2 regions of the Brooklawnia sp. genome follow, and region 2 is predicted to be linked to the other one. Evidence: riboswitches for the same ligand, from Rfam matches in the RefSeq annotation. Region 2 holds a riboswitch; the other holds the start of a gene.
The links. A riboswitch is a leader RNA that binds a small molecule or an ion and turns the genes downstream of it on or off. The one in region 2 is predicted to bind thiamine pyrophosphate.
Positions count from the first base shown of each region.

Region 1: it holds a riboswitch for thiamine pyrophosphate, as region 2 does, so the genes downstream of both, AAFP05_RS06120 (ABC transporter ATP-binding protein) here and thiM (hydroxyethylthiazole kinase) in region 2, are expected to answer to the same signal.

Region 1 is NZ_JAVTWX010000085.1:24,128-28,336, reverse strand. Features, by position in the region: gene AAFP05_RS06130 (ABC transporter substrate-binding protein) at 1-475, opposite strand, end outside; gene AAFP05_RS06125 (ABC transporter permease) at 558-1,337, opposite strand; gene AAFP05_RS06120 (ABC transporter ATP-binding protein) at 1,334-2,173, opposite strand; TPP riboswitch at 2,162-2,254, opposite strand; gene AAFP05_RS06115 (DUF222 domain-containing protein) at 2,256-3,698, opposite strand; gene AAFP05_RS06110 (AbrB/MazE/SpoVT family DNA-binding domain-containing protein) at 3,889-4,134, shown strand; gene AAFP05_RS06105 (PIN domain-containing protein) at 4,131-4,209, shown strand, end outside.
Region 2 is NZ_JAVTWX010000137.1:6,057-10,265, reverse strand. Features, by position in the region: gene thiD (bifunctional hydroxymethylpyrimidine kinase/phosphomethylpyrimidine kinase) at 1-1,298, opposite strand, end outside; gene thiM (hydroxyethylthiazole kinase) at 1,301-2,107, opposite strand; TPP riboswitch at 2,099-2,197, opposite strand; gene AAFP05_RS11450 (MBL fold metallo-hydrolase) at 2,288-2,911, opposite strand; gene AAFP05_RS11445 (S-(hydroxymethyl)mycothiol dehydrogenase) at 2,908-4,005, opposite strand; gene AAFP05_RS11440 (isochorismatase family protein) at 4,170-4,209, shown strand, end outside.

The DNA of each region.
Region 1 (4,209 bases), on a different contig from region 2:
TCGGCTCCTGGGAGGCCAGCCCCGACAGTCCGATGGTCTTACCCGCGAGATCGCTCGCGCCGGCGATGCCCGAGCCGGCCTTGGTCACCAGCGAGGTCAGCGAGGTGGGGATGAGGGCTGCCACCGAGACCACGTCCAGCCCGGATTCGACTGCGATCAGCGTGTCCGGCTCGTACGAGATGGCCAGGTCGACACGTCCGAGCGAGACCTCGCGGGCGGCGTCAGCGGTATTCGATGGGGTGGTGAAACTGACCTGAATGCCGGCATCTTGGTAGGCGCCGATCTGCTGGGCCGCATAGAGGGCCGCATGATCGGGATTGGGTGCCCAGTCGAGCAGCACGCTGACATCGTCTGCCGCACCGCCGGCCCCGGAGGCCGATGCGTCGGGCCGGCTTGCGGACGATCCGCAGGAGCTCAGCGTCAGGCAGGCTGCGACACCCAGCGCGATCGAGGTGAGTAGCCGTGGAGTCTTCATGGGGTGTTCTCTCTTCTTGGTAGGGAATGGCTTCTTCGTAGGGAATGGCTTCATCGGATGCCTTCGGCCCGGTGGCCGAACGTCAGGAAGTGCCGTCGCTTTCGCTGGGTTTGTTCCAGGGGCAGACCCAGCGTTCCAACCCGGTCACGGCGGCCAGTAACGCGGCCGACATGATCGTGAGGACGACGACCTGCGCGAAAACGAAATCGGTCTGCATACGTGGGATGGCCTGCAGCATCAGGTAGCCGATGCCGTTGGTCGAACCCGTGTACTCGGCGAAGACTGCTGCGACGGGCGCGAAGGTCACCGAGACCCGCAGTCCGGCGAAGCCGCGCGGCGCAGCGAAAGGCAGGCGCACCCGCCAGAAGAGTTCGTGCCGTGAGGCGTGCAGACTGCGAAGGGTATCGATCAGCCGGGCGTCCACAGCACGTATCCCGGCCAGCAGATTGAGTGCGACCGGGAAGAAGCAGAGCAGCGCGACCACGATGACCTTGGCAGCCATGCCGTAGCCCAAGGCGATGGTGAGCAGCGGGCCGATGACGATGATCGGGATCGCCTGCGAAGCGATCAGCAGGGGTGTCATGGCCGATCCGATGACCGGCAGATAGCCGGAAACGATGACGACGATCACCGCCACCGCGACGCCCAGCACAATGCCGGCGAGCGTTTCGCCCAGCGTCAGCCAGGTGGCCGAGCCGAGCCTGGTCGGCCAGGTCGTGATCAACGAGTCCAGCACCGCCCGCGGAGAAGGAATGACGTAATCGGGAATCGCGCCACTGGCGGTCACGCCGATCCAGATTGCCAGCACCAGCAGGACCGTGACCGTCGGCGGCAGGATCTTGCGCCGCAGGTAGGAATTCATCGGTCCGCTCCCGGGATCGCATCGCGTGGACCGGTACCGCCGGGATCCGCGAACGATTGCAGGATCTCCTGCCGAGCCTTGGCGAAGGCAGGGTCACCGAGGAGCAGTTCGCGGGGCCGCTCGTCGTCGAACCAGCCGGGCCAGCTGGCCGCGGCGGTCGCCGGCTCCCCCGGTGCGACTCCTGCCAGCAGCACCACCTCCCGGGAGAGCAGCAGTGCTTCGTCCACATCGTGGGTGACCATGATCAACGTGGCGCTCGAGCGGATGATCGTACGCCGCAGCCACTGCTGGATCTCGGCACGGGTGATGGCATCCAGCGCGCCGAGCGGCTCGTCCGCGAGCAGAATCGGCTTGTCGGCGAGCAGCGCCCGCGCCAGTGCGGCCCGCTGACGCATGCCGCCCGACAGCGCGGCAGGACGCGCGGATTCCCAATCCGACAACCCCCATTGCTGCAACGTGCCATGCGCCCGGGCCCTGGCCAGGGGGCGCCTGATACCGCGGTTGCGCAGGCTGATTGCGACATTGTCGAGCAGGTTCAGCCACGGCAGCAACGAATCGCCTTGGGGCATGATCGCACAGGACGCGAGCCTGCCGGCGGGGTCGTCGTGTCCGAGCACGCTGACCGCTCCGGTGTCCGGTTCGCGCAGCCCGGCGATGATCGAGAGCAGTGTGGATTTGCCGCAACCCGAGCGTCCGATCAAGGCAATGTGTCGGCCCTCGGGAACGGCGAGTCGCACTCGTCCCAAGACAGCGCGCTCGTCCTTCGGGTAGCGATAGCCGAGATCGTGGACGACGACCGCGGACGCTGAAGAATCGGCCGACACATCGGTGGCCATCGACATCCCTCCGCTCATCCGAATGAGGTCAGGTTCAACGGGTGTCATCTCAGCCCCGGCGGGGCACCCCGTGTCGTCTTAACTAACGCGCCGAACTATAGCAGTCCGCCTCAGGTTCGGGCGTGGTGATGCGGATGGCTCCTGCTGCGGTGACCGTGTAGCGGTAGCCGTGGGGTGAGGTCCAATGGTAGACGCCCGGGGTCGGCTGTGAGAGTGTCCACTTTCCGTGAGTTTTCGCACGGTGGGCTTTTCTTGACACGGGTCCGAGGTTGCCGAGGCGGGTTTGACCTGGTCGGCCCTTCACGTAGGCAACTGTGTGGTCGGCATCACAGTTGGACGCCTTCGTGGTGGCGTAGGGGAAGATGTCCACGGGGTTGCGCTGTTCGAGAGCGAAGCGCATCTTGGTCGGTGTTTCGTAGCAGTCGACGGGACGCAGGCCCGCGGGATCAATGATCGGCCGGAGGGTGACTTTCGCTCCAGCGAGAAACTCTGGGAGACGCGCAGTGAGGAGCGGACCCCAGCCCTCGACGCGTGCGACACCGGTGGCACTGCTCGACTCGTTGGCGCTGAGAGCAGGGTCGTCGGACGAGATATGCACGATCAGGGTGCAGTCGATCGGCTTACGGACCACGGTATCTGCTGGCGAGCTGGCGCCTACCTGGGTGGGACTTGGCAAGGCGAAACCTGGCTGATCGTTGGCCAGCCCGTTGTAGGCGTTTTGGGTGATGATCCCGAACGCGAGCGAACGTCTGCGGTCCACATCACGCAAGAGCGCAGTGTCAGGTTTGGCGGAGAAGAGAGTCGCGACATGATTCAGGACTTCGTTGAACTTGATGCCGTCTGCCGCATCGACGACCCCGAAGAGGTTCACGTGGCCATCTTCGATCGGTGAGACCCGGATCCGGCGGGAGTCCCGGCGGCCTTGTTCCCGCTGCATCGCGAGATCAGGGTCGGCTTGGATGATCTGTCCGGGCAGTGCCTTCATGACCCTGGCCCAAGGCAGCATCCCCACGCTCGTGGCGATCGCGGCATCGACCTTGCGCGCCGCCCGATAGGCGAGGTGGGAGCATTCGAAGCAGATCTTCATGGCCTGCCAGACGCGCACGCTGCCGGCGAGGACGGCTTCCCACAACTCGGGGTGCCGGTGGCGTAGGTCCAGGGCGTCACCGATCCTGCCGAGTGCGGTCTTCTGGGAGACCCCAAGTAGTGCACCTAGCTCGAGGGCGAGGAATTCGGCGACTTGAGGGGTGCCATCATGGCCGGGCTGAATCAATCGTTCAATGCCGGCGCCGACGGCTTCGTGGTCAATCTCCCAGCGGTCTGCTGCCCGGATGATCCCCACCAGTTCGGCGATCTCGGCGGCGACGAGCTGCTGATGCGCATGATCGATCGCCTCCAGAATCTCCCGGTTCGACTCATGTTCGATCACCAGCGCTGTGGAGAGCACCGGCTGCGCACTCGCTGCGGTCAACGCCGCGGCCGGCGGCCGCCGAGCTTCGCGGGGTTCCAGGAGTGTATGCTTCATGTTCTAATATTAATCGAACTCATGTTCGTCCGCAAGGGTTCCGGCAGGATCTTTTCACTGTCTTTGTTCGATTTAATCGACCCACGACCATTTCCGCGTTCCTGCGCTGCTGCAAGGTCGCCGGCCTACTGGCTCCGACAGCACGTTGCCATCGCGCCCGCGCGACAGAGTCAGATGGTAATCTGGCCCCATGCGCACAACCATCGATTCCGGCGGGCGGATTGTCATACCAAAGGAACTACGCGACGCCCTTGAGTTGAAGCCGGGACAATTCGTCGACATCGCCATGCTCGACGGACGCATCAGCATCGACGTATCCGGCGTCGGCATGCACTTGGAAACACCCGACGGCATTCCTGTCGCTATACCAGATGAGCCGATCGAGCCGCTCACCGTCGATACAGTGCGGGGCGTATTGGAGCATCTGCGCCGATGAAAGCGCTGGATACAGGCGTTGTCGTTGCTGCATTCGCCCGCTGGCACGACGCACATCACACCGCGCGCGCAGCGC
Region 2 (4,209 bases):
GCCGCGAGCGCCGAACTCAGCGTGCAACCGGTGCCATGGGTGTTCTTCGTCCGGACGACATGCGTAGCCAGCTCGTGGATGCCGGCCGGGCCGGCGAGGATGTCGGTCGCGTTCTCGTCCAGCCGGTGCCCGCCCTTCACCAGCACCCAGTCGCAGCCGAGTTCACGCAGTCCGATCGCTTGGGCACGCATCTGGTCCAGGCTGGTGGCCTGTGACCCGCCCAGCAACACGGCTGCTTCCGGAAGGTTCGGTGTGATGATGTCGGCCTTGGCCACCAGGCGCCGCACGGCCTGCACGGCGTCGTCGTCCAGCAACCGGTCGCCGGAGGTCGCGACCATCACCGGGTCGAGCACCACCGGCGCATCGATCTGATCGAGCAGCCGCCCGACCTCATCGGCCAACTCGCCGGTGGCGAGCATGCCGATCTTGACCGCGTCGATTCGCACGTCCGCGACGAGCGTCTCGAGCTGTTGCCGCACGAAGTCGACCGGCACCACATCTACGCCGGTGACGCCCTGGGTGTTCTGGGCGGTGAGCGCGGTGATCACGCTGGTGCCGAAGGCACCCAACGCGGAGAAGGTCTTGAGATCGGCCTGGATGCCGGCTCCTCCGGACGGGTCGCTGCCCGCGATCGTCAGGGCGATCGGCGGGGTGGCGGCGCTTTGCCAGGCCTCGACGAGACGGCGGGTGGCAGCGCCGATGTCGGGCTGCCCGCAGATCGCACTGATCACCGAGACGCCGGCGAAGCCCGACCACCGCACGGCTGCGGTGTCGGCAGCCTTCACTCCCCCGATCACCACCGATGGCCACCGGCTGCGCTTCGCCAGCGGGACGAGGGTACGCATTCCTGTGGCCGGCACATGGCCCGGCTTCGATGCAGTCGGACGCACCGGGCCGAGCCCGATGTAGTCCATCGCGTCCTGAGCGATGTTGGCGATGGCCCACTCGAGCTGTTCCGCGGTTTCCACCGTCAGTCCGAGAATGGCATTAGGCCCGAGCATCGCGCGAGCCTGGGTCACCGGCATATCGTGCTGGCCGACGTGCGCGCCGTCGGCTCCGGCCGGGCCGACCAGATGCACCCGGTCGTCCAGCAGCACCGGCACGCCGCTGCCCTGAGCTACCTGAACGACCTCGCGGGACAGCGCCAGGAACTCGTCGTCGCTCGCATCCGGGTCGCGCACCTGCACCAGTGTGGCGCCTGCCGCAATGGCCTGCCTGACGGTCTCGGCAACGCCGAGCGACCCGCATTGGGCGGTGTCGGTAACCAGATAGATCGAGAGATCAAGGTCGTCGCGCATGCTCACGAGAGCGTCACCCGGTCGGCTGCCTGCTCGGGAGTAAGTGCATCAAGTGCGTCGAGGAGCCCCACGACGAAACTGCCCGGACCCTTTGCATCGGCCGCGGAGATCTCTGCGGCGATGTTGAGGTGCGATGTTGCCGCGATCGCGGCGTCCAACGGGTCGGTCACCGACGCATAGGCGGCCATCACGGCGCCCAGCGCGCAGCCCACGCCGGTGACCTTGGCCAGCATCGGGCTGCCGTTCGAGAGCTTCACCACTTCGCCGCCATCGGTGATGACATCGACCGGTCCGCTGACTGCAACCACGCACCCATAGTTACTTGCGAGTTCCTTCGCCGCATCGATGGCATCGAGCGTGTCATCGGTCGACTCGACGCCGCGTCCACCCGAGGTGGTGCCGAGGAATCCCAAGATCTCGGACGCATTGCCGCGCAGGATGGTAGCCGGGTTCGCGTCCATCATCTTTTTGACTTCGCCGGTGCGCCACACCAGCCCGCCAGCTCCGACTGGGTCGAGCACCCAGGGCTTACCGGCCGCAACCGCCGCTGCCGTGGCCAGGCGCATGCCTTCCATTTGTTCGGCGGATGGGGTGCCGTCGTTGACTAGCACGCCGGAGGCAACATGGGTGGCGAAATCAGCCGCCTCTTCTGGGTTGTCGCACATGGCCGGTGAGGCGCCGACAGCGTACAAGATGTTGGCGGTGAAGTTCATCACCACCTGGTTGGTCAGGCACTGGACGAGCGGGGTCTGCGCCCGCAGCGTGCTGATGCTCTCGCTGAGAGCGGATACATGGGAACTGAGGGTCATCGCTGACGTCCCTTCGCTAGCACTACCTAGATCAGGTATCTACGGGTTTGGTCTCAGCCGGTACCTTCCCCGGCACCCCGCGTCTTCGATGTACGTTAGCACCGCTCACCCGACGGTCCCCAGAGCTCCGGTCGTCAGACTCCGGCCGGACGCCGGGCGCCGGAGTCCCGAGTTTCGCGCTCAGAGCCAGTCACCCCTCGCCCGTTCCAGTTCCGCCCCGATCGTGGTGTCGGGACCGTGCCCAGTGTGCACGATGGTTTCGGGTGGCAGCGTGAACAGCTTCTCGCGGATGGACTGCTCGATGGTCTCCCGCGAACTGAACGAGCGCCCGGTCGCTCCCGGGCCGCCCTCGAAGAGGGTGTCGCCGCTGAACACGATGCCCAGCTCGGGTACCCCGAAGCAGGTCGAGCCGGGCGAATGCCCGGGCGTGGCGATGGCACGAATTTCGGTTCCGCTCAAGGTGAAGACGTCGCCGTCGGCGATGTCGTCGTCCCATTCCATGTCACCGTGAGTGAGCCCCCAGACCGGACGATCAGCCGGGTTGAGCAGCAGTGGCGCGTCCAGTGCGGCAGCAAGATCGGGCGCATAGCGCACATGATCGTCGTGCGCGTGAGTGAGCAGGATGCCCACGCATTCGCGTTCGCCGACCAGGTCGCGGACGACATCGACATTGTGCGGAGCGTCAAAGACGACGCACCGCCGGTCGTCGCCCAGCACCCAGACATTGTTCTCGACGTCGAAGGTTTGCCCGTCGAGGCTGAAGGTACCGTCGGTCACTGCATGATCGACTCGCAGGAGTGTCATGAGACCACCACCACTGTGCGCAGCACCTCGCCGTCGTGCAGGTCGGACATCGCCTGGTCGGCCCCGGCGAGTGTGGTGGTGCCGGTCACGAAGCGATCGAGCGGCAGTCTGCCCTGCCGATAGAGGTCGATCAGGTACCCGAAGTCGCGCTCGGGCAGACAGTCGCCGTACCACGACGACTTGATTGCGCCACCATGCGAGAAGACATCGAGCAGTGGCAGCTTCAACTCGGCGCTGGGAGCGGGCACACCGACCAGTACGACGCGTCCGGCCAGATCGCGGGCATAGAACGCGGTTTCGAAGGTGGCTGGGATACCGACGGCATCGATCACCACATCGGCACCGAAACCACCGGTCAGCTCCTGTACTTTCGAGACGATCTCGTCGCGGCTCAGACCCTTCGAGTCGATCAGGTCCGTGGCGCCCAGATCGGCGGCGGCTCGAAGCTTCTTGGCATCGATGTCGATCGCGATGATCCTCGTTGCGCCTGCCAGGACGGCCCCGGCGACCGCAGCGCAGCCGACGCCGCCGAGACCTATCACGGCGACCGATTCGCCGCGGCGGACGTCTGCGGTGTTGAGTACGGCACCCAGCCCAGCCATCACTCCGCAACCGAGCAATCCGGCAACTTCGGGTCTGGTGTCCGGGTTGACCTTCGTGCATTGGAGCTCATGGACGAGCGTCTGCTCACAGAAGGCCCCGATGCCGAGCGCGGCGGTGAGCACGGTGCCGTCGGTCAACGTCATCGGCGCCGAGGCATTGAACGTGTTGAAGCAGTACTGCGCCAGGCCCTTCTTGCAGGCACGGCATTCGCCGCAGACAGCGCGCCAGTTCAACACCACAAAGTCACCGACGGCGACATGACTGACCTGGCTGCCCACCTCGGCTACGCGTCCGGCCGCTTCGTGACCGAGCAGGAACGGATAGTCGTCGTTGATCTTGCCTTCTCGGTAGGCCAGATCGGTATGGCAGACACCGCAAGCCTCAATGGTGACGATCACATCGCGTGGACCGGGATCGGGAATGACGATCTCGGTCAGCTCGGCGGCTTGCCCGGGCTGCCTGGAAACGACGCCTGTGACTGTGCGTGCCATGGGATTCGACCTCCTGATTTTGGTTTGTGCGATCACAGTAATCGCGCCGCATGACATTTTCGGTGGCCGCCCAGCGAAGGCACAGCCGACCCACAGCTAGCACGGTGGGCCCCGCAGCTCGAACACCAGGCAGCCCCCGCTAGCATTCAGGAGAGGAGGCAACGATGACTAGCGCATTGATCGTCGTGGACGTTCAGAACGACT